4 regions of the Streptomyces sp. NBC_00631 genome follow, and region 1 is predicted to be linked to each of the others. Evidence: riboswitches for the same ligand, from Rfam matches in the RefSeq annotation. Region 1 holds a riboswitch; each other region holds the start of a gene.
The links. A riboswitch is a leader RNA that binds a small molecule or an ion and turns the genes downstream of it on or off. The one in region 1 is predicted to bind cyclic di-AMP.
Positions count from the first base shown of each region.

Region 2: linked by a shared signal. The riboswitch ahead of OHB00_RS21690 (transglycosylase family protein) and the one ahead of OHB00_RS37010 (M23 family metallopeptidase) in region 1 are both predicted to bind cyclic di-AMP.
Region 3: linked by a shared signal. The riboswitch ahead of OHB00_RS31230 (NlpC/P60 family protein) and the one ahead of OHB00_RS37010 (M23 family metallopeptidase) in region 1 are both predicted to bind cyclic di-AMP.
Region 4: linked by a shared signal. The riboswitch ahead of OHB00_RS24320 (M23 family metallopeptidase) and the one ahead of OHB00_RS37010 (M23 family metallopeptidase) in region 1 are both predicted to bind cyclic di-AMP.

Region 1 covers NZ_CP107734.1:8,059,357-8,064,234, reverse strand. The annotation lists gene OHB00_RS37020 (HPr family phosphocarrier protein) at 1-202, shown strand, start outside; gene OHB00_RS37015 (GntR family transcriptional regulator) at 519-1,214, opposite strand; gene OHB00_RS37010 (M23 family metallopeptidase) at 1,601-2,356, opposite strand; cyclic di-AMP (ydaO/yuaA leader) riboswitch at 2,369-2,532, opposite strand; gene OHB00_RS37005 (M16 family metallopeptidase) at 2,734-4,122, opposite strand; gene OHB00_RS37000 (M16 family metallopeptidase) at 4,119-4,878, opposite strand, start outside.
Region 2 covers NZ_CP107734.1:4,740,938-4,745,815, reverse strand. The annotation lists gene OHB00_RS21705 (nucleoside triphosphate pyrophosphohydrolase) at 1-66, shown strand, start outside; gene OHB00_RS21700 (cytochrome P450) at 144-1,418, shown strand; gene OHB00_RS21695 (transglycosylase family protein) at 1,605-2,615, shown strand; cyclic di-AMP (ydaO/yuaA leader) riboswitch at 2,799-2,973, shown strand; gene OHB00_RS21690 (transglycosylase family protein) at 2,978-3,667, shown strand; gene eno (phosphopyruvate hydratase) at 4,067-4,878, shown strand, end outside.
Region 3 covers NZ_CP107734.1:6,772,638-6,777,515, reverse strand. The annotation lists gene OHB00_RS31240 (M23 family metallopeptidase) at 1-364, shown strand, start outside; gene pcrA (DNA helicase PcrA) at 450-2,936, opposite strand; cyclic di-AMP (ydaO/yuaA leader) riboswitch at 3,249-3,422, shown strand; gene OHB00_RS31230 (NlpC/P60 family protein) at 3,430-4,566, shown strand; gene OHB00_RS31225 (tellurite resistance/C4-dicarboxylate transporter family protein) at 4,695-4,878, shown strand, end outside.
Region 4 covers NZ_CP107734.1:5,318,124-5,323,001, reverse strand. The annotation lists gene OHB00_RS24330 (dihydrofolate reductase family protein) at 1-837, shown strand, start outside; tRNA gene OHB00_RS24325 (tRNA-Met) at 1,015-1,088, shown strand; cyclic di-AMP (ydaO/yuaA leader) riboswitch at 1,399-1,559, shown strand; gene OHB00_RS24320 (M23 family metallopeptidase) at 1,567-2,583, shown strand; gene OHB00_RS24315 (aldo/keto reductase) at 2,664-3,626, shown strand; gene OHB00_RS24310 (PrsW family intramembrane metalloprotease) at 3,977-4,878, opposite strand, start outside.

The sequences.
Region 1 (4,878 bases):
GGCCGCAGGCGTCCCGGTCACGATCGCCAAGGCCGGGGGCAACCCCGTCAACGCGGCCTCCATGCTGGCTGTCCTGGGGCTGGGCGCCCAGGGCGGCGAGGAAGTCGTCCTCGCCTCCGAGGCCGAGGGCGCGGACGTCGCCCTCGACCGCCTGGCCAAGCTGGTCGCCGAAGGTCTTGAGGAGCTCCCCGAGACCGTCTGAGCATCCAGCACCCGCACGTCCGGGGCCGCGCCGACTCCCACGGGGTCGGCGCGGCCCCGTCGTCCGCCCGGACCTGCGCCGCGATTCCCTGGCAGCCGGCCACGGCTTCACGACGGGGCGGCACACGGCTCCACGAAGTCCCCGAGCGTTTGTGAAGGCCCCGCCCAGTAGTTTGTGAAGGCCCCGGACCCGGCTTACGCCCGGCTTTACCGCGGGCACACGAAAGAGGCGCGAGCGTTAATTCCCGGCGCGCACGAATTCGGGCACAGAAAACAGACCCCCACCGAATAACACCTCTTTGTATACGGCGCGCTTGTTAATGCCGCAGGCCCGACATGTTTACGGGGTGTTGCGAAGTCCTCACACCGTTCGCCCGTTCGGTGGGGCCGGGGAAGCGGAGCCGGTGGGAGGCCGTCGAGCGCTCGGTGTGCAGTGCCGTGATCGCCCGGGCGCGCTCGCCGTCGCCGCGCGCCACCGCGTCCACGATGGCGCCGTGCTCCGTCCATGACTCCACGGGGTTGGCGGGTGTCTCCACCGTGTACATCCAGGTGATCTTGTGCCGCAGCTGGGTCAGCGTCGAGGTCAGGGCGTGGCTGCCGGAGGCCTGGGCGAGCGTCTCGTGGAACCAGCCGCCCAGGGAGCGCAGGTCCTCGCTGTTACCGCGCCTGGCCCGCTCCTGGCCCAGCCTGACCAGTCCGCGCAGCACCTTGAGGTGGGCCTCGGAGCGGCGCTGGGCGGCCCGAAAGGCGCCGAGCGGCTCCAGGAGCGTGCGCATCTCCAGCAGGTCGGCGGCCTCCTGCTCGCTCGGTTCGGCGACGCACGCGCCCGCGTGCCGGCGCGTCACCACGAAGCCCTCGGCCTCCAGGGTGCGCAGGGCCTCGCGGACCGGGACGCGCGAGACGCCGTAGCGGCGGGCCAGGAGTTCCTCGGTGAGCCGGCTGCCCCGCTCGTGGACCCCCGCGACGATGTCGTCCCGGATCGCCGTGCATACCGAGTGCGCCGGAATACGCATGACCGACCTCCGCCTTAATCCCCGTGAAACGCCGCCGAGTGGCGTCCGTTCCGTGACTCTATTGCAATGAGCGGGAATTTCCGACGGCGGGCCGGAATCCAGGGATATATTTTGGACAGCCGGGGCACGAAAACGACGAAAGCCCCGGCGCGGGGGTCGGGGCTTCGGAACATCTCACGAGTCGTTGTCGCCGGACTGGCAGCGGTTCGCCTCGCTGGTCGGGTACGGGTGCGTGGGGGTTGCTCGCGCAGTTCCCCGCGCCCCTTTCGGGGCGCGTCACGCGCAGCGCCCCGAAAGGGGCGCGGGGAACTGCGCAACCAGCCACGACGCATCCGCACGCATCGCGACCACGTCGGCCCAGGCGCGGCGCCCCTGTCCGGCTCCCGTCAGACGTTCACGCCGTGCTTGCGGAGATAGGCGACCGGGTCGACGTCGGAGCCGTAGTCCGGGGTGGTGCGGGCCTCGAAGTGGAGGTGGGGGCCGGTGGTGTTGCCGGTCGCGCCGGAGAGGCCGATCTGCTGGCCGGGGGTGACCTTCTGGCCCACCGAGACGCCGATGGAGGAGAGATGGCCGTACTGGGTGTACATGCCGTCGGCCATCTTGATGACGATCTCGTTGCCGTACGCCCCGCCCCAGCCGGTGGAGACGACCGTGCCGGTTCCGACCGCGTGCACCACGGTGCCGCTCGCGGCGTGGAAGTCGATGCCGGTGTGGGCGCCGGAGGACCACAGGGAGCCGCCGGTCTTGTAGCCGGTGGAGACGTAGGAGTCGCTGATCGGCGCGACGAAGGTGTTCAGGCGCTTGCGCTCGGCCGCACGGGCGGCGCGTGCCTTGGCCGCGCGCTCCTTCCTGGCCTGCTCGGCGGCCTTCTCGCGGGCGGCCTCCTCGGCCGCCTTGCGTTCGGCGACGGCCTTCTGGGCCGCGGCCTGGGCGTCGATCTGCTCGGCGACGGAGTCGCTGATCGTGATGACCGGGGTGAGGCCGGTCTGCTCGACGGAGTTCTCGGCGGCGAGCGCCGGGGCGGCGGAGACGGTGCCGATGACACCCGTGGTGGTGAGGGCCGCGATACCGGCGGCCTGCGCGGTGGTGCGCTTCACCCGGCCGGGACGACGGTGCTTCCCGGAGGCGCACATGAACGCCATGTAGAGGCTGGTCCTTTCCTTCCCTCTCGCCTACCGGGTTAGCTGACGGGTTCGGAGCAGGAAGGTCTCCTACGGGCCCCCTCGCGACACGCGCGGGCGCCCGATTCACCCCAGGGACTGCGTGGGTCCCCGGCTCCCCTGGCTCGCGCCGTACGGGGACTCGGCGATGGCTGTCCGGTGCCGCGGGCGCGGCGTACTGCCTGACGGACAGCCCGGAAGAACCTATGAGGGGCTGCTTTCAATACCCAAACGGATCACGGTTTTTGTAGCGCATCCCACAGGGCAGACAGGCAACCTCCGCCCCAATTCGGACATACGAGAGCCCTGGTGACCGACGGTCACCAGGGCTCCGCACGCGCGCGTGGAACCGCGTGGGGCTACTCCGCCGCGACGACCGTGACTTCGCCGATCCCGAGCGCCTCGACTGGCTCCTTGATCTGTGCCGCGTCCCCGACGAGGACGGTCACCAGACGGTCCACCGGGAAGGCGTTCACGACCGCCGCGGTGGCCTCCACCGTGCCGGTGGTGGCGAGTTGCCGGTAGAGCGTGGCCTGGAAGTCATCCGGCAGGTGCTGCTCGACCTGGTCGGCCAGGGTGCCGGCGACGGCCGCCGCCGTCTCGTACTTGAGCGGCGCCACCCCGACGAGGTTCTGCACGGCCACGTCGCGCTCGGCGTCCGTGAGGCCCTCGGCCGCGAGCGTGCGCAGCACCGTCCACAGGTCCATCAGTGCCGGGCCGGTGTTCGGGGTGTCCACGGAGCCGCTGATGGCGAGCATCGAGGCGCCGGTGCCGTCGGGGGCGGAACGCAGGACCTGCCCGAAGGAGCGGACGCCGTAGGTGTAGCCCTTCTCCTCGCGCAGGACGCGGTCCAGGCGGGAGGTGAGGGTGCCCCCCAGGCAGTAGGTGCCGAGCACCTGGGCGGGCCAGACGCGGTCGTGCCGGTCGGGGCCGACGCGGCCGATGAGCAGCTGGGTCTGGACGGCGCCTGGCCGGTCCACGATGACGACCCGGCCGGTGTCGTCGGCGGTGACCGGCGGGACCGGCCGGGGCTGGGCGGTGGAGCCGCGCCAGGCGCCCAGGGTCTCGCCGAGCAGCTCGTCCAGGTCGATGCCGGTCAGGTCGCCGACGACGACCACGGTGGCCGTGGCGGGTCGGACGTGCCGGTCGTAGAACGCGCGGACGGCAGCCGCGTCGATCTTCTCGACGGTGTCCTCGGTGCCCTGGCGCGGACGGGACATCCGCGCGGTCGACGGGAACAGCTCCTTGTAGAGCTCCTTGGCGGCCCGGCGGCTGGGGTTGGCCAGCTCGTGCGGGATCTCGTCCAGGCGGTTGCGGACCAGCCGCTCGACCTCGCTCTCGGCGAAGGCGGGCGCCCTCAGGGCGTCGGAGAGCAGCCCGAGACCCTTGGCCAGCCGGGAGGCCGGGACCTCCAGGCTGACGCGGACGCCGGGGTGGTCGGCGTGCGCGTCGAGGGTGGCGCCGGCCCGCTCCAGCTCGGCGGCGTACTCCTCGGCGGCGTGCTTGTCGGTGCCCTCGGAGAAAGCGCGCGCCATGATCGTGGCGACGCCGTCCAGGCCGGCCGGCTCGGCGTCCAGGGGCGCGTCCAGGAGCACCTCGACGGCGACGACCTGCTGGCCGGGGCGGTGGCAGCGCAGCACGGTCAGGCCGTTGTCCAGGGTGCCGCGCTCGGGGGCGGGGAAGGCCCAGGGCCTGGCCTCGCCCGGCTGCGGCTGGGGGTGGAAGTCCATGGTGGCGAGCTCGGTCACTTGGCCGTCTCCTCGTCGTTGTCGCCGGCTTCGACCGTGGCTTCGGCCTCGGGGTCCTCGGGTACGTCGGCGTCCTCCACCGCCTCCGGGGACTTGGGTTCGTAGACGAGCACCGCGCGGTTGTCGGGACGCAGGCGGGCCTTGGCGACCTCCTGGACCTCCTCGGGGGTGATCTGGAGAACGCGCTGGACGGCGGTCAGGGCGAGCTGCGGGTCGCCGAACAGGACGGCGAACCGGCACAGTTCGTCGGCGCGGCCCGCGACGGTGCCGAGCCGGTCCAGCCACTCGCGCTCCAACTGGGCCTGAGCGCGCTCCATTTCCTCGGGCGTGGGGCCCTCCGCGGCGAACCGGGCGAGCTCCTCGTCGATGGCGGCCTCGATGACCGGCACCTCGACGTCACCGGAGGTCTTCACGTCGAGCCAGCCCAGGGAGGGCGCCCCGGCGAGCCGCAGCAGCCCGAAGCCGGCGGCGACGGCCGTACGGTCGCGCCGCACCAGGCGGTTGTAGAGGCGGGAGGACTCGCCGCCGCCGAGGACGGTGAGGGCCAGATCGGCCGCGTCGGACGCGCGCGTGCCGTCCTCCGGGAGCCGGTAGGCGGCCATCAACGCGCGCGCGGGCACCTCCTCCACGACGACCTCGCGCAGCTGCTCGCCGATGACGTCGGGCAGCGAGCCGTCGCGCGGGGTGGGCTTGCCGTCGTGCGCCGCGATGGAACCGAAGTACTTCTCGATCCAGGCGAGTGTCTGCTCCGGGTCG
Region 2 (4,878 bases), 3.3 Mb from region 1:
GCGCTGCGGGCGGCGGCCCGGGCGTACCGGAACGCGGTGCGGGCGAGGGAAGGGGTGGAGAACTGAGCGGAGGCAGGCGCGGGGGCGCAGGATCGGCGAACGCCGGTCGAGTGCCACCCGGCCGCTGCGGATACCGTCGGGGAGTGACCGACCAGTTCAACTCCGACACCGCCGCTCCCGAACTCTTCACCTGGGAGTTCGCGACGGACCCCTACCCCGCCTACGCATGGCTCCGCGACAACGCCCCCGTCCACCGTGCGACTCTCCCCAGCGGCGTGGAAGCCTGGCTGGTCACCCGCTACACCGACGCCAAGCAGGCGCTCGCCGACCCGAGGCTCTCCAAGAATCCGGCGCATCACGACGAGCCCGAGCACGCCAAGGGGAAGACCGGCATCCCCGGGGAGCGCAAGGCGGAGCTGATGACGCACCTGCTGAACATCGATCCGCCGGACCACACCAGGCTGCGGCGGCTGGTCAGCAAGGCGTTCACGCCACGCCGGGTGGCCGAGTTCGCGCCGCGGGTACGGGAGCTGACCGATGAACTCATCGACGGGTTCGCGGCCACCGGGTCCGCCGACCTCATCCACGACTTCGCCTTTCCGCTCCCCATCTACGCCATCTGCGACCTGCTCGGCGTCCCGCGCGAGGACCAGGACGACTTCCGGGACTGGGCGGGGATGATGATCCGGCACGGGGGCGGCCCGCGGGGCGGGGTCGCGCGGTCGGTGAAGAAGATGCGGGGATACCTGGCCGAGCTGATCCACCGGAAGCGCGAGGCGCTGTCCGCCGAGGCCGGTCCCGGCGAGGACCTCATCTCCGGGCTCATCCGGGCCTCGGACCACGGTGAGCACCTCACCGAGAACGAGGCCGCGGCCATGGCGTTCATCCTGCTGTTCGCCGGGTTCGAGACGACCGTCAACCTGATCGGGAACGGGATGTACGCGCTGCTCACCCATCCTGGGCAGCGGAACCGTCTGCAGGAGTCCCTGGCCGCCGGCGAACGCGGGCTGCTGGAGACCGGTGTCGAGGAACTGCTGCGCTACGACGGGCCGGTGGAGCTGGCCACCTGGCGGTTCGCCACCGAGCCGGTCACCGTCGGCGGGCAGCACATCGCGCCCGGCGACCCGGTCCTGGTCGTCCTGGCCGCGGCGGACCGGGACCCGGAGCGGTTCGCCGAGCCGGACACCCTCGACCTCGCCCGGCGCGACAACCAGCACCTCGGGTACGGCCACGGCATTCACTACTGCCTCGGCGCCCCGCTCGCCCGCCTGGAGGGGCAGACCGCGCTCGCGGGTCTGCTCACCCGCCTCCCCGACCTGCGACTCGCGGTGGACGAGAGCGAGTTGCGGTGGCGTGGTGGGCTCATCATGCGCGGACTGCGCACGCTCCCCGTGGAGTTCACGCCCGCCGGCCGCTGAGCCCTGCCGAGGCCCGTACCGCCCCGAACAGCCAAAGGTGACCAGCGCTCAAGTCTGTGATCTTCACGTGATCTGCGCGGCATTAACTTGTGACAAGTGATCGTCTGCCGATACGTTCACCCATCAGCGCGGCGCCCCTGCGGGACCCGCCGCGCCGGTCACCGCTGTCGCTCGAAAGGTTTCCGCATGCTCTCCGGGAACGGTCGTCACCGTCGCCCCCGTCAGGCTCCGGCCCTCCTCGTCGCGGCCGGGGTGACCGGCTCCGCCATCGCCATCCCGCTCCTCGGCGCGGTGAGCGCGCACGCTGCCGACGGCTCCACCTGGGACCAGGTGGCCGAGTGCGAGAGCGGTGGCTCCTGGAGCGCCGACAACGGCAACGGCTACTACGGCGGCCTCCAGATGTCCCTGGACGACTGGGAGAAGTACGGGGGCACGGAGTACGCCACGACGCCCGACCAGGCGAGCCGTTCGCAGCAGATCGCGGTCGCCGAGAAAATACTCGCCGACCAGGGCACCAAGCCCTGGCGGACCTGCGCCCTGCTGGCCGGGCTCTCCTCCGACGACGCCTCGGTGAACGTCGACACGGGCCTTGGCGGATCGGCTGACTCGTCCTCCTCCGACTCGTCGGACACGTCCTCCGGGCTGTCGGACTCGTCGTCCTCCTCCTCCGACTCCGGTTCCTCCTCGGGCGCCGCGGACTCCGGGGACGACTCCAGCACTCCCTCCCCGAGCGCGAGCGCGGGCAGTGACTCCAAGACGGACACCCCCAGCAAATCCACCAAGACGGACAAGTCGGAATCATCCGGCTCCGGCACCGGCTCCGGTACCTCGAAGGCGAGTGAGAATCCCGTCACCTCCGAGGCTGACGACTCGGACAATTCGTGGCAGACCGGAGGCTCTTGGAGTCTGGTCGACACGGGGGCCGTCGGTGGCGGCGGCAAGCATCGCGGCGGCTCGGCGGACGAAAGCGTGACAAACGGTCAGGATGCCACCTCCTCCGCCCGTCACGCCTCCCGCGACAGCGGCACCTACACCGTCCGTGAGGGCGACACCCTCGCCTCCATCGCCGACTCCCTTGACCTCGACGGCGGATGGCGTGCGCTCTATGCCGCGAACAAGGCCGACATCGGTACCGACCCGAACGCCATCACCCCCGGTCAGACCCTGAAACTCGGCAGCGAATCGGACGAAAAGTAGCGGGAGTTGACGCCCCGCTTCGAGGGCTAATGTCCGTTTTGGCGAAAGTGTGGGATGAGTCTCAGAAGCCCTGATCATCTTTGAAATTCGCCGGATGCCCTGTTTACGGTCAAGGCCGCTCGTCACCACGAGCCCCGGCTGTCGCAACGCCGAGTCCTGCCAGCGGCCGTCCGGGAACAGTCGTCGCGTCAAGCGCCGTAGGCAGGAGCGGGGGACCCAAGGTAAGTGCCGGGACCGGCAGTCGAGGCTGCCGATCCGGCTCGGGGTGAAGCCGCGCACCGACACACGGGTGTGCGGCCGGGCAACTCAACCGGCCCGAACCCGACAGCTCACCTCGCAGGCGTCGGTGAGGGGATCGATCCATGCTGTTTTCCGGCAAGGGCAAGCACCGTCGTCCGTCCAAGGCCGTCCGCGCCATCGCTGTCGCCGGTGTCACCGGCGTCGCCGTCGCCGCTCCGCTGATGGCGGCCGGCAGCGCCTCGGCCGCCACCGCCTCCGAGTGGGACGCCGTCGCCCAGTGCGAGTCGGGCGGCAACTGGGCCATCAACACCGGCAACGGCTACTACGGCGGTCTGCAGTTCTCCGCCTCCACCTGGGCCGCGTACGGCGGCACGCAGTACGCCGCGCAGGCGAACCAGGCCACCAAGGCGCAGCAGATCCAGATCGCCGAGAAGGTCCTCGCCGCGCAGGGCAAGGGCGCCTGGCCGGTCTGCGGCACGGGCCTGTCCAGCGCCGCCTACACCGGCGGCGGCTCCAGCAGCTCCTCCAGCTCCAGCTCGTCGAGCAGCAGCACCAGCACCCGCTCGACCGGTACCCAGGCCGCCTCCCGCTCCGCCGAGCGCCCGGCTGCCAAGAAGACCGTCACCACCCCGACCGGCAAGAAGGTCAAGAAGGGCGACGGCGAGTACAAGGTCGTCAAGGGTGACACCCTCAGCTCGATCGCCGAGAAGCACAAGGTCAAGGGCGGCTGGCAGGCGCTGTTCAAGCTGAACAAGGACATCGTCGACGATGCCGACTTCATCTACCCGGGCCAGCAGCTCCACCTGAAGTAAAGGCGCGGGCGCGGTGCGGCGCGTGCCGCAAGTACTAAGCGGCGCCCAGCTGAAGCACAGCCCCCACACAACCGTGGTCCCCATAGTGGAGGCCACGTGAGGGCCACCCCCGTCCCCCACGGCTCCCCGCTCCGGTGCGTTTCCCCCCGTACGCACCGGGGCGGGGTTTCTCTTTGCCGTCCTCCTTCCGGTCCCCTTCTTGGCCCGCTCTTCTTCCGTTCTTCATCGGGACCCCCTTTGTTCCGCGCATGAACAATGAGTACCGTCAGTGTGTCCACGGGTCGGTCGGTCGTGCCGGCCGACGGGCCCGGGACGGTTAGGCTCTAGTCGCAAGGCTGAGCAAGGGCCGGCCAGGCCCACGTGCGCCCCGCACAACCAGCGTCACATCCCAAGAAGGAGATGCTCGTGCCGTCCATCGACGTCGTCGTAGCCCGGGAAATCCTGGACTCCCGAGGCAACCCCACGGTCGAGGTCGAGGTCGGCCTCGACGACGGCAGCACGGGTCGTGCCGCCGTCCCGTCCGGCGCCTCCACCGGTGCCTTCGAGGCCATCGAGCTCCGTGACGGCGACCCCAACCGCTACCTGGGCAAGGGTGTCGAGAAGGCCGTCCTCGCCGTCATCGAGCAGATCGGCCCGGAGCTGGTCGGCTACGACGCCACCGAGCAGCGCCTGATCGACCAGGCCATGTTCGACCTGGACGCCACCGACAACAAGGGCTCGCTGGGCGCCAACGCCATCCTCGGAGTCTCCCTCGCCGTCGCGCACGCCGCCTCCGAGGCGTCCGACCTCCCGCTCTTCCGCTACCTGGGCGGCCCGAACGCGCACCTGCTGCCGGTGCCGATGATGAACATCCTCAACGGCGGCTCGCACGCGGACTCCAACGTCGACATCCAGGAGTTCATGATCGCCCCGATCGGCGCGGAGTCCTTCTCCGAGGCGCTGCGCTGGGGCGCCGAGGTCTACCACACCCTCAAGAAGGTCCTGAAGAGCAAGGGCCTGTCCACCGGCCTCGGCGACGAGGGCGGCTTCGCCCCCAACCTGGAGTCCAACCGCGCCGCGCTGGACCTCATCCTGGAGGCAGTCAAGCAGGCCGGTTACGTCCCCGGCGAGCAGATCGCGCTCGCGCTCGACGTCGCCGCGTCCGAGTTCTACAAGGACGGCAAGTACGAGTTCGAGGGCAAGTCCCGCTCGGCCGCCGAGATGACCGAGTA
Region 3 (4,878 bases), 1.3 Mb from region 1:
CAGCGCCTACTTCGGCCAGGCCGGCGTGAACTGGATGTCCGTCCACACGGGCATCGACTTCCCCGTCTCCTACGGCACGACGGTGATGGCCGCGACCGACGGCGTCGTCTCCACCAAGTGGAACAGCGCCTACGGCAACATGATGATCGTGACGGCGAAGGACGGCACGGAGACGTGGTACTGCCACCTCTCGTCGTACCGTGTCGCCGCCGGTACGACGGTGCAGGCCGGCGATCCGATCGCGTACTCCGGGAACTCCGGCAACTCGACCGGCCCGCACCTGCACTTCGAGGTGCGGCCGGCCGGCGGCGCCGCCATAGACCCGCTGCCCTGGCTGCGCAGCCACGGACTCGACCCGACCTGACCGGTACCGGTGGGCCCCGCCGCGGCGGGGCCCGGTCCAACGATCGAGAAGGCCAGAATCCTCGGGCTTCAGCCCGAGGAGCAAGTCAAAGCTTCTCCACCGGCGCGTACCGCAGCAGCAGCCGCTTCGGCTTGGTGTCGCCGAAGTCGATCGTCGCCTCCGCGTTGCCACCGGTGCCCTTCACCGCGACGACCGTGCCGAGGCCGAACTGGTCGTGGGTGACGCGGTCGCCGACGGCCAGCGAGACCACCGGCTTCTCCGAGGTCCGCCGGGTGGCGAAGCCGGACGCGCCCGACGCCGAGGAGCGCGAGCGGGTCGAGGAGAGCGAGGCCGCCACGCCCGCCGCGGGCCCGGCGGAGACCGGCGCCATCGCCCCGGTCCGCTTCCACTCCAGATACGCGCCCGGGATCTCCTCCAGGAAGCGCGAGGGCGGGTTGTACGACGGCTGGCCCCAGGCGCTGCGCATCGACGACCGGGTGAGGTACAGCCGCTCCCGCGCGCGTGTGATGCCGACGTAGGCGAGGCGCCGCTCCTCCTCCAGTTCCTTGGTCTGGCCGAGGGCGCGCATGTGCGGGAAGACGCCGTCCTCCATACCGGTCAGGAACACCACCGGGAATTCGAGGCCCTTGGCGGTGTGCAGGGTCATCAGGGTGATGACGCCGTCGCCGTTCTCGTCCTCGTCGGGGATCTGGTCGGAGTCGGCGACCAGGGCCACCCGCTCCAGGAAGTCGGCGAGTCCGCCCGACTGCTCGCCCTCGCCGGACTCCTGCTCGAACTCCAGTGCCACGGAGGCCAGTTCCTGGAGGTTCTCGATGCGGGTCTCGTCCTGGGGGTCCGTCGAGTTCTGCAACTCGGCCAGGTAGCCGGTGCGTTCGTAGATCGCCTCCAGGACCGTGGCGGGTCCTGCACCGGACTCCACGACCGTACGGAGGTCCTCCATCAGCGTGTTGAACCGCTTGACCGCGTTCGTCGACCGCGCGGCCATGCCGTACGCCTCGTCGACCCGCTTGAGCGCCTGCGGGAAGCTGATCTTCTCGCGCTGGGCGAGGGCGTCGATCATCGCCTCCGCGCGGTCGCCGATACCGCGCTTGGGCACGTTGAGGATGCGCCGGAGCGGGACCGAGTCCTCCGGGTTGGCCAGCACCCGCAGGTAGGCCAGGACGTCCCGGACCTCCTTGCGCTCGTAGAAGCGGACCCCGCCGACGACCTTGTAGGGCAGGCCGACGCGGATGAAGATCTCCTCGAAGACACGGGACTGCGCGTTGGTGCGGTAGAAGACGGCGACATCGCCCGCCTTCGCCTCGCCCGCGTCCGTCAGACGGTCTATCTCGTCGGCGACGAACTGCGCCTCGTCGTGCTCGGTGTCGGCGACGTATCCGGTGATCTGCGCGCCCGCGCCCGCGTTGGTCCACAGGTTCTTGGGGCGGCGGGACTCGTTGCGCTCGATGACCGCGTTGGCGGCGCTCAGGATCGTCTGCGTGGAGCGGTAGTTCTGTTCGAGGAGGATCGTCGTCGCGTTCGGGTAGTCCTCCTCGAACTGGAGGATGTTGCGGATCGTCGCGCCCCGGAAGGCGTAGATCGACTGGTCGGCGTCGCCCACGACGCACAGCTCGGCGGGCTCCAGGTCCTGCTCGCCGGGCGGGGTGTTCTCATCGTGTGCGCGGGTGCCGACCAGCTCGCGGACGAGGGCGTACTGGGCGTGGTTGGTGTCCTGGTACTCGTCGACCAGGACGTGCCGGAAGCGGCGATGGTAGTGCTCGGCGACGTCCGGGAAGGCGCGCAGCAGGTTGACCGTCGTCATGATCAGGTCGTCGAAGTCGAGGGCGTTCGCCTCGCGCAGCCGCGACTGGTAGAGGGCGTACGCCTGAGCCAGGGTCTTCTCGAAGCCGTCGCTCGCCTGGGCGGCGAAGTCCTCCTCGTCGATCAGCTCGTTCTTGAGGTTGCTGATCTTGGCGCTGAAGGACTTGGGCGGGTAGCGCTTGGGGTCGAGGTCCAGGTCGCGGCAGACCAGGGCCATCAGGCGCTTGGAGTCGGCCGCGTCGTAGATCGAGAAGGAGGAGGTGAAGCCGAGCTTCTTGCTCTCCCTGCGCAGGATCCGGACGCAGGCGCTGTGGAACGTCATCACCCACATCGCGTTCGCGCGCGGGCCGACGAGGTGCTCGACACGCTCCTTCATCTCACCGGCGGCCTTGTTGGTGAAGGTGATCGCGAGGATCTGGCCCGGGTGCACCTGGCGCGCGCCGAGCAGGTGGGCGATGCGGTGGGTGAGCACGCGCGTCTTGCCGGAACCGGCGCCGGCCACGATGAGCAGCGGGGAGCCGGCGTGCACGACGGCCGCCCGCTGGTTGTCGTTCAGCCCCTCCAGGAGCGCGGCCGGGTCCAGGGCCGGGCGGGCCGCGCCGTCGCGGTAGTAGGCGTCCCGGTCCGGGGGCGCGTCGAACTGCCCGCCGAACAGATCGTCCGGAACCGACTCCGGAGCGTGCTCGTCCTCGGGCGGCGGCGGGGGTTCCTCGTCGTGGCCGCGAGGGGCCTGGAGGCTCGCCAGGAAGCTGTCGTCAAAGAGGCTGCTCATCGCTCTCCGAGTCTAGGGCGCCCCACCGACAACCGGTCGCCGCCCCGAAAACTCGCCCGGGTGACCGGGCGGATCCACTCCGTCACGGCCGGTCGAAGCGTGTCCCGGAACCGGGAGCGTCCACCGCGGGCCGTTCCGTTCTTGCGGACAAGCCGCCCATAACTTCCCCGATCACCCTGCCCGGACGGACCTCAACACCAAGGTCACGAAAATGTATCGGGCATATCGCACATCAACCTTCACACGGGCCACACGAGTTGGCTAGCGTGCCGGGCAGGCCGTACGACCCCCACCGGCGAACGTCGCCGGGCCGCACGGCCTCCGCCGAGTCCGGGGCGCCGCCGCGCATCCGGAGCCGGGGACCCACACCGACCTTGGGGTGAATCGGTCCCAACTCCCCACCGGGGAGAACACCGTAGGGCAACCCTTCCGAACCACCCGCCCGAACCCGACAGCTAACTCGGTAGGCGGAGCGTGGAAGGAGTCGCCTCAGTTGGCGTCGCACCGCAAGTCCCGCCCGTCCGCAACGCGCGTAGCAGGCATACGCACCCCCGCCCTGGCCACCGCCGCCCTCACTTCCGTGGCCCTGCTCTCCCAGACGGCCAACGCCGCGCCGTCCGCGGACGGCAAGCCCAGCCTGGAGGAGGTCGAGAAGAAGGTCGACGATCTGTACCGGCAGGCGGAGTCGGCCACCGAGAAGTACGACGCGGCCAAGGAGAAGACCGGCAAGCAGCGCAAGCACGTCGACACCCTGCTCGACGACGTCGCCAAGCGCACGGACCGGCTCAACAAGGCGCGTGAGGAGCTGGGCTCGTTCGCCGCCGCCCAGTACCGGACCGGGACCGAGGTCCCCCAGACGGCGACCTTCCTGCTCGCGAACGATCCGCAGGACTACTTCGACCAGTCGCAGCTGATGGGCCGACTGACCTCGCGCCAGAAGGACGCGGTCGACGATTACGTCACACAGCAGTCCGCGACCATGAAGAAGCGGCAGGAAGCCGCCAAGAGCCTCCAGACGCTCACCGAGACGCAGGACGACCTCAAGACCGCCAAGACCACCGTCCAGGCGAAGCTGACCTCCGCGCGGGAGCTGCTGTCGCAGCTGACGGCCGCGGAGAAGGCACGGCTGGCGGCGATCGAGAAGCGCCGGCAGGAGGAGGCGGCCCGCAAGGCGGCGGAACTGGCGAAGCAGCAGGCCGCGACCGCCGACCAGGAAACGTCCTCGGCCTCGACGTCGGGCGGTTCCTCTTCCGGATCCGACTCCGCTTATGCCACGAAGGCCGCCAAGGCGATCGCCTTCGCCCGCGCGCAGATCGGCAAGCCGTACGTCTGGGGCGCCACCGGTCCCGGCTCCTACGACTGCTCCGGGCTCTCCCAGGCCGCCTGGAAGGCCGCGGGCGTCTCCCTGCCGCGTACCACCTACGACCAGGTGAACGCCGGCACCACCGTCCCCCTCGCCGAAGCCCAGCCCGGCGACCTGGTCTTCTTCTACGACGACGTCAGCCACGTCGGCATCTACATCGGCAACGGCATGATGATCCACGCCCCGAAGCCCGGCGCGTACGTCCGGGAGGAGTCGATCTACTACGGGGGCGAGTCGATCATCCACAGCGTGGTACGCCCGGCCTGACCGGACGGCCTGACCCGAGGGGTCGCCCACCGGCCTTCAGCGCTCCCGTCCCGCGACCGCGCGGTTTTCGGACCGCACGCGCGCGTGCCCCGTTCACCCGATGGCCGACTCTCCCTAGCATCAGGGACATGTCCGGCATCTCGCCCTTCCGCGCCTGGTGGGCGCAGCGTCCGCCGGCCGCCGGGGCCGCTGTGATGGCCACCGGCATCATGTCGATGGGGTTGCACCTGGTGGGCGCGGAGAGCGTGTCCAGGGTGGCGCTGGTGCTGGCCTGCGCGATGTGGCTGGCGCTGGCCGCGGACTTCGTCGCAC
Region 4 (4,878 bases), 2.7 Mb from region 1:
GCCAGGTTCTGGCACACGGGCGGCGCGAAGGTCGTCTACACGACGGACGAGGGCGCGGAGCGGGCCCAGGTCGCGGCGGACGTCGTGGCACTGGGCCCGGAGCTGGACTGGCGGCTCCTCCTGGAGCACCTGCACGACGTGCGGGGGGTACGGCGCCTGATGGTCGAGGGCGGTGGCACGGTCCACACCCAGCTCCTCCAGCAGGGCCTGGCCGACGAGCTCCAGCTGGTTCTGGCCCCCCTCTTCGTCGGCGATCCGAAGGCACCGCGGCTGTTCGGTCCGGGCGGGTACCAGGGTGGGCGGCTGCGGCTCCTGGAGACCCGCCGTATCGAGGACGTCGTCCTGACGCGGTACGCGCCCACGGCCCCCGGCACGGGCGGGTCGCCGTCCGCCGCCGACCGCCACTGGATGCGGCTCGCCTGCGAACTGGCGGCCGACTGCCCGCCGTCCCGGACCGCGTTCAGCGTGGGCGCGGTGGTGGTCGCGGCCGACGGCACGGAACTGGCCCGCGGCCACTCCCGGGAGGCCGGCGACCCCGTGGTCCACGCGGAGGAGGCGGCCCTCGCCAAGATCTCCCCGACCGACCCCCGGCTGCCTTCCGCCACGGTCTACACCAGCCTCGAACCCTGCACCCACCGCGCCTCCCGCCCGCACCCGTGCGCCGAGCTGATCCTGCGGGCCGGGGTACGGCGGGTGGTGACGGCGTGGCGCGAGCCGGACACGTTCGTGACGGCGGCCGACGGGACGGGGACGCTGCGGGAGGCGGGGGTGGAGGTGCTGGTCCTGGGGGAGTACGAGGCGCAGGCGAAGGCGCCCAACGGGCATCTTCTCGGCTGACAGGGGCGGCCGAGGAGGGGGCTGGGGTGGTTTCGCGGGTGCGGGTGCGGATGCGTGGGGGTTGCTCGCGCAGTTCCCCGCGCCCCTTCGGGGGCGCGTTGCTCCAGCGCCCCGGAACCTGCCGGTTTTAACCCGTGTGACTTCCACTCTTCGGATGGCGTATGCTGGTGTCAACGACGCGGGGTGGAGCAGCTCGGTAGCTCGCTGGGCTCATAACCCAGAGGTCGCAGGTTCAAATCCTGTCCCCGCTACTGAAACTCAGGGCCGGAATCCGATATCAGGATTCCGGCCCTGAGTCATATCCGGCTCCAGACGGCCGCAGTCACTTTGGGTGCCCGGACGGCCGCCCTCCGCATAACAACTGAGTCACCATCGAAACGCGTGTGACTCCTGAGTTGACCCGCGCACACCGTCGACTCGACCGCTTTTGATCGGTCGTGGCTGGTAAGTCCAAGCTTTAAAAGCTTAATGATCAAGGCGAACTGCTTGGAAACTGACAGCCGGGTCTATTAACGTTCGATAACGCAGCGCGGTCGTCCCAGCCGTCACCCGCGACGGCTCCGTGCGCACGCGCCGAATCCCGCAAGGGAACCGGGGAACCACCACCTTGGGGTGAATCGCGAGGCTACCGCCGGGTACAAAACGGTCGGTATACGCGCGTAGGAGACCTTCCCGCTCCGAACCCGTCAGCTAACCCGGTAGGCAGCGGAAGGAAAGGAGTGCGCCCGCGTGGCGTCCAACCCGCCTGCTCCGGCAGCCCCGTTCGTGCCCAGCCAGCGCCAGCCCGACACCTTCGGCTACGGCGGCCACCGCACCGACGAGGGCCCCTTCGAGGAGTGGAACCCCACCGAGGAGTCTCTCTCCGCGGCCCGCGGCCGGCACCGGGTCGCCAAACAGAAGGGCGGCGGGCTCGCCCGCAGCTCCACGGTTCTCGGCGTCGGCGTCATCGCCGCCGTCGGCGCGGGCGGCATGGCCAGCGCCAACACCGGCAAGCCGCCGGTCTCCATCTCCCTGCCCGACCTGCCCTCCTCCGTCAGCTCCCTGCTCGGCGAGGGCAGCGGTCACCAGGCCACCCAGACCGCGCTCAGCAGCGTCACCACGACGACCGCCACCGACGCGGACTCCTCCTCCTCGGACGCCGGTGAGGCGCTGCGCAGCCGGATCATCTCCCAGGCGGCGCAGCAGCAGAACCAGCTCGACACCAAGGCCAGCGCCAAGGCCGTCGCCGCCGCCGAGGCCAAGGCGGAGAAGGCGGCCGCCGCGAAGGCCGCCGACGCCAAGGAGAAGGCCGAGACCTCCGCGAAGCAGAAGGCCGAGCAGGCCCGCCTCGCCGAGCTGGCCAAGCAGTACACGCTGCCCGTCGTCTCGTACACGATCACCGGCACCTTCGGCCAGGCCGGCTCCATGTGGTCCTCCGGCTACCACACCGGCCTCGACTTCGCCGCGCCGACCGGCACGCTGATCAAGGCCGTGCACGGCGGCACGGTCACCGAGGCGGGCTGGGCCGGCTCCTACGGCTACCGCACGATCATCACCCTCGACGACGGCACCGAGCTGTGGTTCTGCCACCAGTCCTCGATCGGCGTGAAGGTCGGCCAGAAGGTCGCCACGGGAGATGTCATCGGCCGCGTCGGCGCCACCGGCAACGTCACGGGTCCCCACCTCCACCTGGAGGTCCACCCGAACGGCCAGGCCACCGCCATCGACCCGATGACCTGGCTGCGCGGCAAGGGCCTCAACCCCTGACCCGGACGGGCGGGGCGCCTTTACAAGAACTTCGTGTTGCGTCGGCATGGGGCGCCCGGCCCTGCGTGTTGAAGTGAGGCATGACTGCTTCTTCCGCTTCCCCTTCCCTCCGCAAGCTCGGCGCCTCCGACCTGGAGGTCTTCCCGCTCGCCCTCGGCGGTAACGTCTTCGGCTGGACCGCCGACGAGGCCACCTCCTTCGCCGTCCTCGACGCCTATGCCGCCGCGGGCGGCAACTTCGTCGACACCGCCGACTCGTACACGGCGTGGATCGAGGGCAACACGGGCGGCGAGTCCGAGACGATCATCGGCAAGTGGGTCAAGGCACGCGGCAACCGCGACGACGTCGTCATCGCGACGAAGGTCAGCCAGCACCCCGAGTACCCGGGCCTGTCCGCCGGCAACATCAAGGCCGCCGCCGACGCGTCCCTGCGCCGCCTGGGCACCGACCACATCGATCTGTACTACACGCACTTCGACAAGCCCGAGGTCCCGGTCGAGGAGATCATCGGCGCGCTGGACGAGCTGGTGCGGGCGGGCAAGGTCCGGCACATCGCCGCGTCCAACATCACGCCGGAGCGGCTCCAGGAGTCCCTGGACTTCTCCGACCGCGAGGGCCTCGCCCGGTACGTCGCCCTCCAGCCCCACTACAACCTGGTCTCCCGGGACACCTACGAGGGCCCCCTCCAGGACCTGGCCTCCCGCACCGGCCTCGCGGCCGTCCCCTACTTCTCCCTGGCCGCCGGTTTCCTCACCGGCAAGTACCGGCCCGGTACGACGGTCGACAGCGCGCGAGCGGGCCGAGCCGCCCAGTACGCCGAGTCGGACCGCGGGCAGAAGGTGCTGGCGGCCCTGGACGAGGTCGCCGCGGCCCACGAGGCCCCGGTCCCCACGGTCGCCCTGGCCTGGCTGGCGGCCCAGCCCACCATCGCGGCCCCGATCGCCTCCGCCCGCGCCCTCGAACAGCTCCCGCCCCTGCTGGCTGTGGCGGACCTGGACCTGACGAACGAGGACCTGACCAAACTGACGACGGCTTCCGCCTGACGGCTCCCGCCGGCCTGCCGGTTTTCGCCTGCTGGCTTCCGCCTGACGGCTCCGGCCGGCCTGCCGGTTTTCGCCTGCTGGCTTCCGCCTGACGGCTCCGGCCGGCCTGCCGGTTTTCGCCTGCTGGCTTCCGCCTGACGGCTCCCGCCTGCTGGCTTCCGCCTGTCGGTTTTCGCGTGCGGGCTCCGTCGGACTGGCGGCTGATATCCGGCGGCCCCCGGCTGACGGCTTTCGCGTGCCTTCGCCGGCTCGTTCTCCTTTTCCCGCCGCTCACAATTTTTTCCGCCGCCTCGGCGCTCAGCCACCACGGCGCATCCCGGCGGTGCCGGACCCTCCGCGACCTCGAAGCGCTAGCTCCGGTACGGGTTGTAGGACGGGTACGGCACCGCCGCCCCGGGCCACCCCGGCCCCGCCGCCCCGTAGGCGGGCGGCGCATGACCGGCGTACCCCGGCCACCCACCCGGCGCGGCCGTCCTGGCCGCGTACTCCAGGGCAGGCCGCACCAGCTCCCGCCGGCTCCACAGCTCCGTGAGGAGCTCCCGCTCGCGCACCACGAAGTCGGCCCCCGCCCGCCCCGCCTGCCCCCGGCGCCGCAGCAGCGCCAGCGTCGTCGCGTACCCCTCGTACTCGGCGACCGCCCTCCCCGCCGCCTTCCCGAAGTGGTACGCGGCGTACTCCCTGGCCATCTGCCGGGCCCGCATCGAGCCGAGGACGAACGGCTCGGCAGCCCCCAGCCACCCCGCGTAGACGTACGCAGGCAGCTCCTCCCGCACGGTCCGCAGCTCCCGCTGCCGCGTCCACACGGCCAGCCAGATCAGCAGCCCGAACGTCGGCACCATGAACATGCTGTACACGGCGAAGAACCCGTACTGCCCGAACGTCGACGACCCGTTCCAGAACGCGTGCATGCTCATCGCGAGCAGCAGCCCGGCGAGCGGCACCAGTACGCGCCGCGCCCGCTGCCGCTCCCCGGAGAACGCGGCGATGCCGAAGCCGATGCCGGTGAGGACGGTGAAGAGCGGGTGCGCGAAGGGGGACATCACGATGCGCACGAAGAAGGTCGCGGCGGTGACGGAGGCGATCCCGCTGTCACCGGTCAGCTGGTCGGTCCCGAAGGCCGTGCCGAGGTAGAGGATGTTCTCGGTGAACGCGAACCCGGTGGCGGTGACCCCGGCTATCACCACCCCGTCGACGATCCCGGTGAAGTCCCGCCGGCGGAAGAGGAAGACGAGGAGCACGGCTGCCGCCTTCG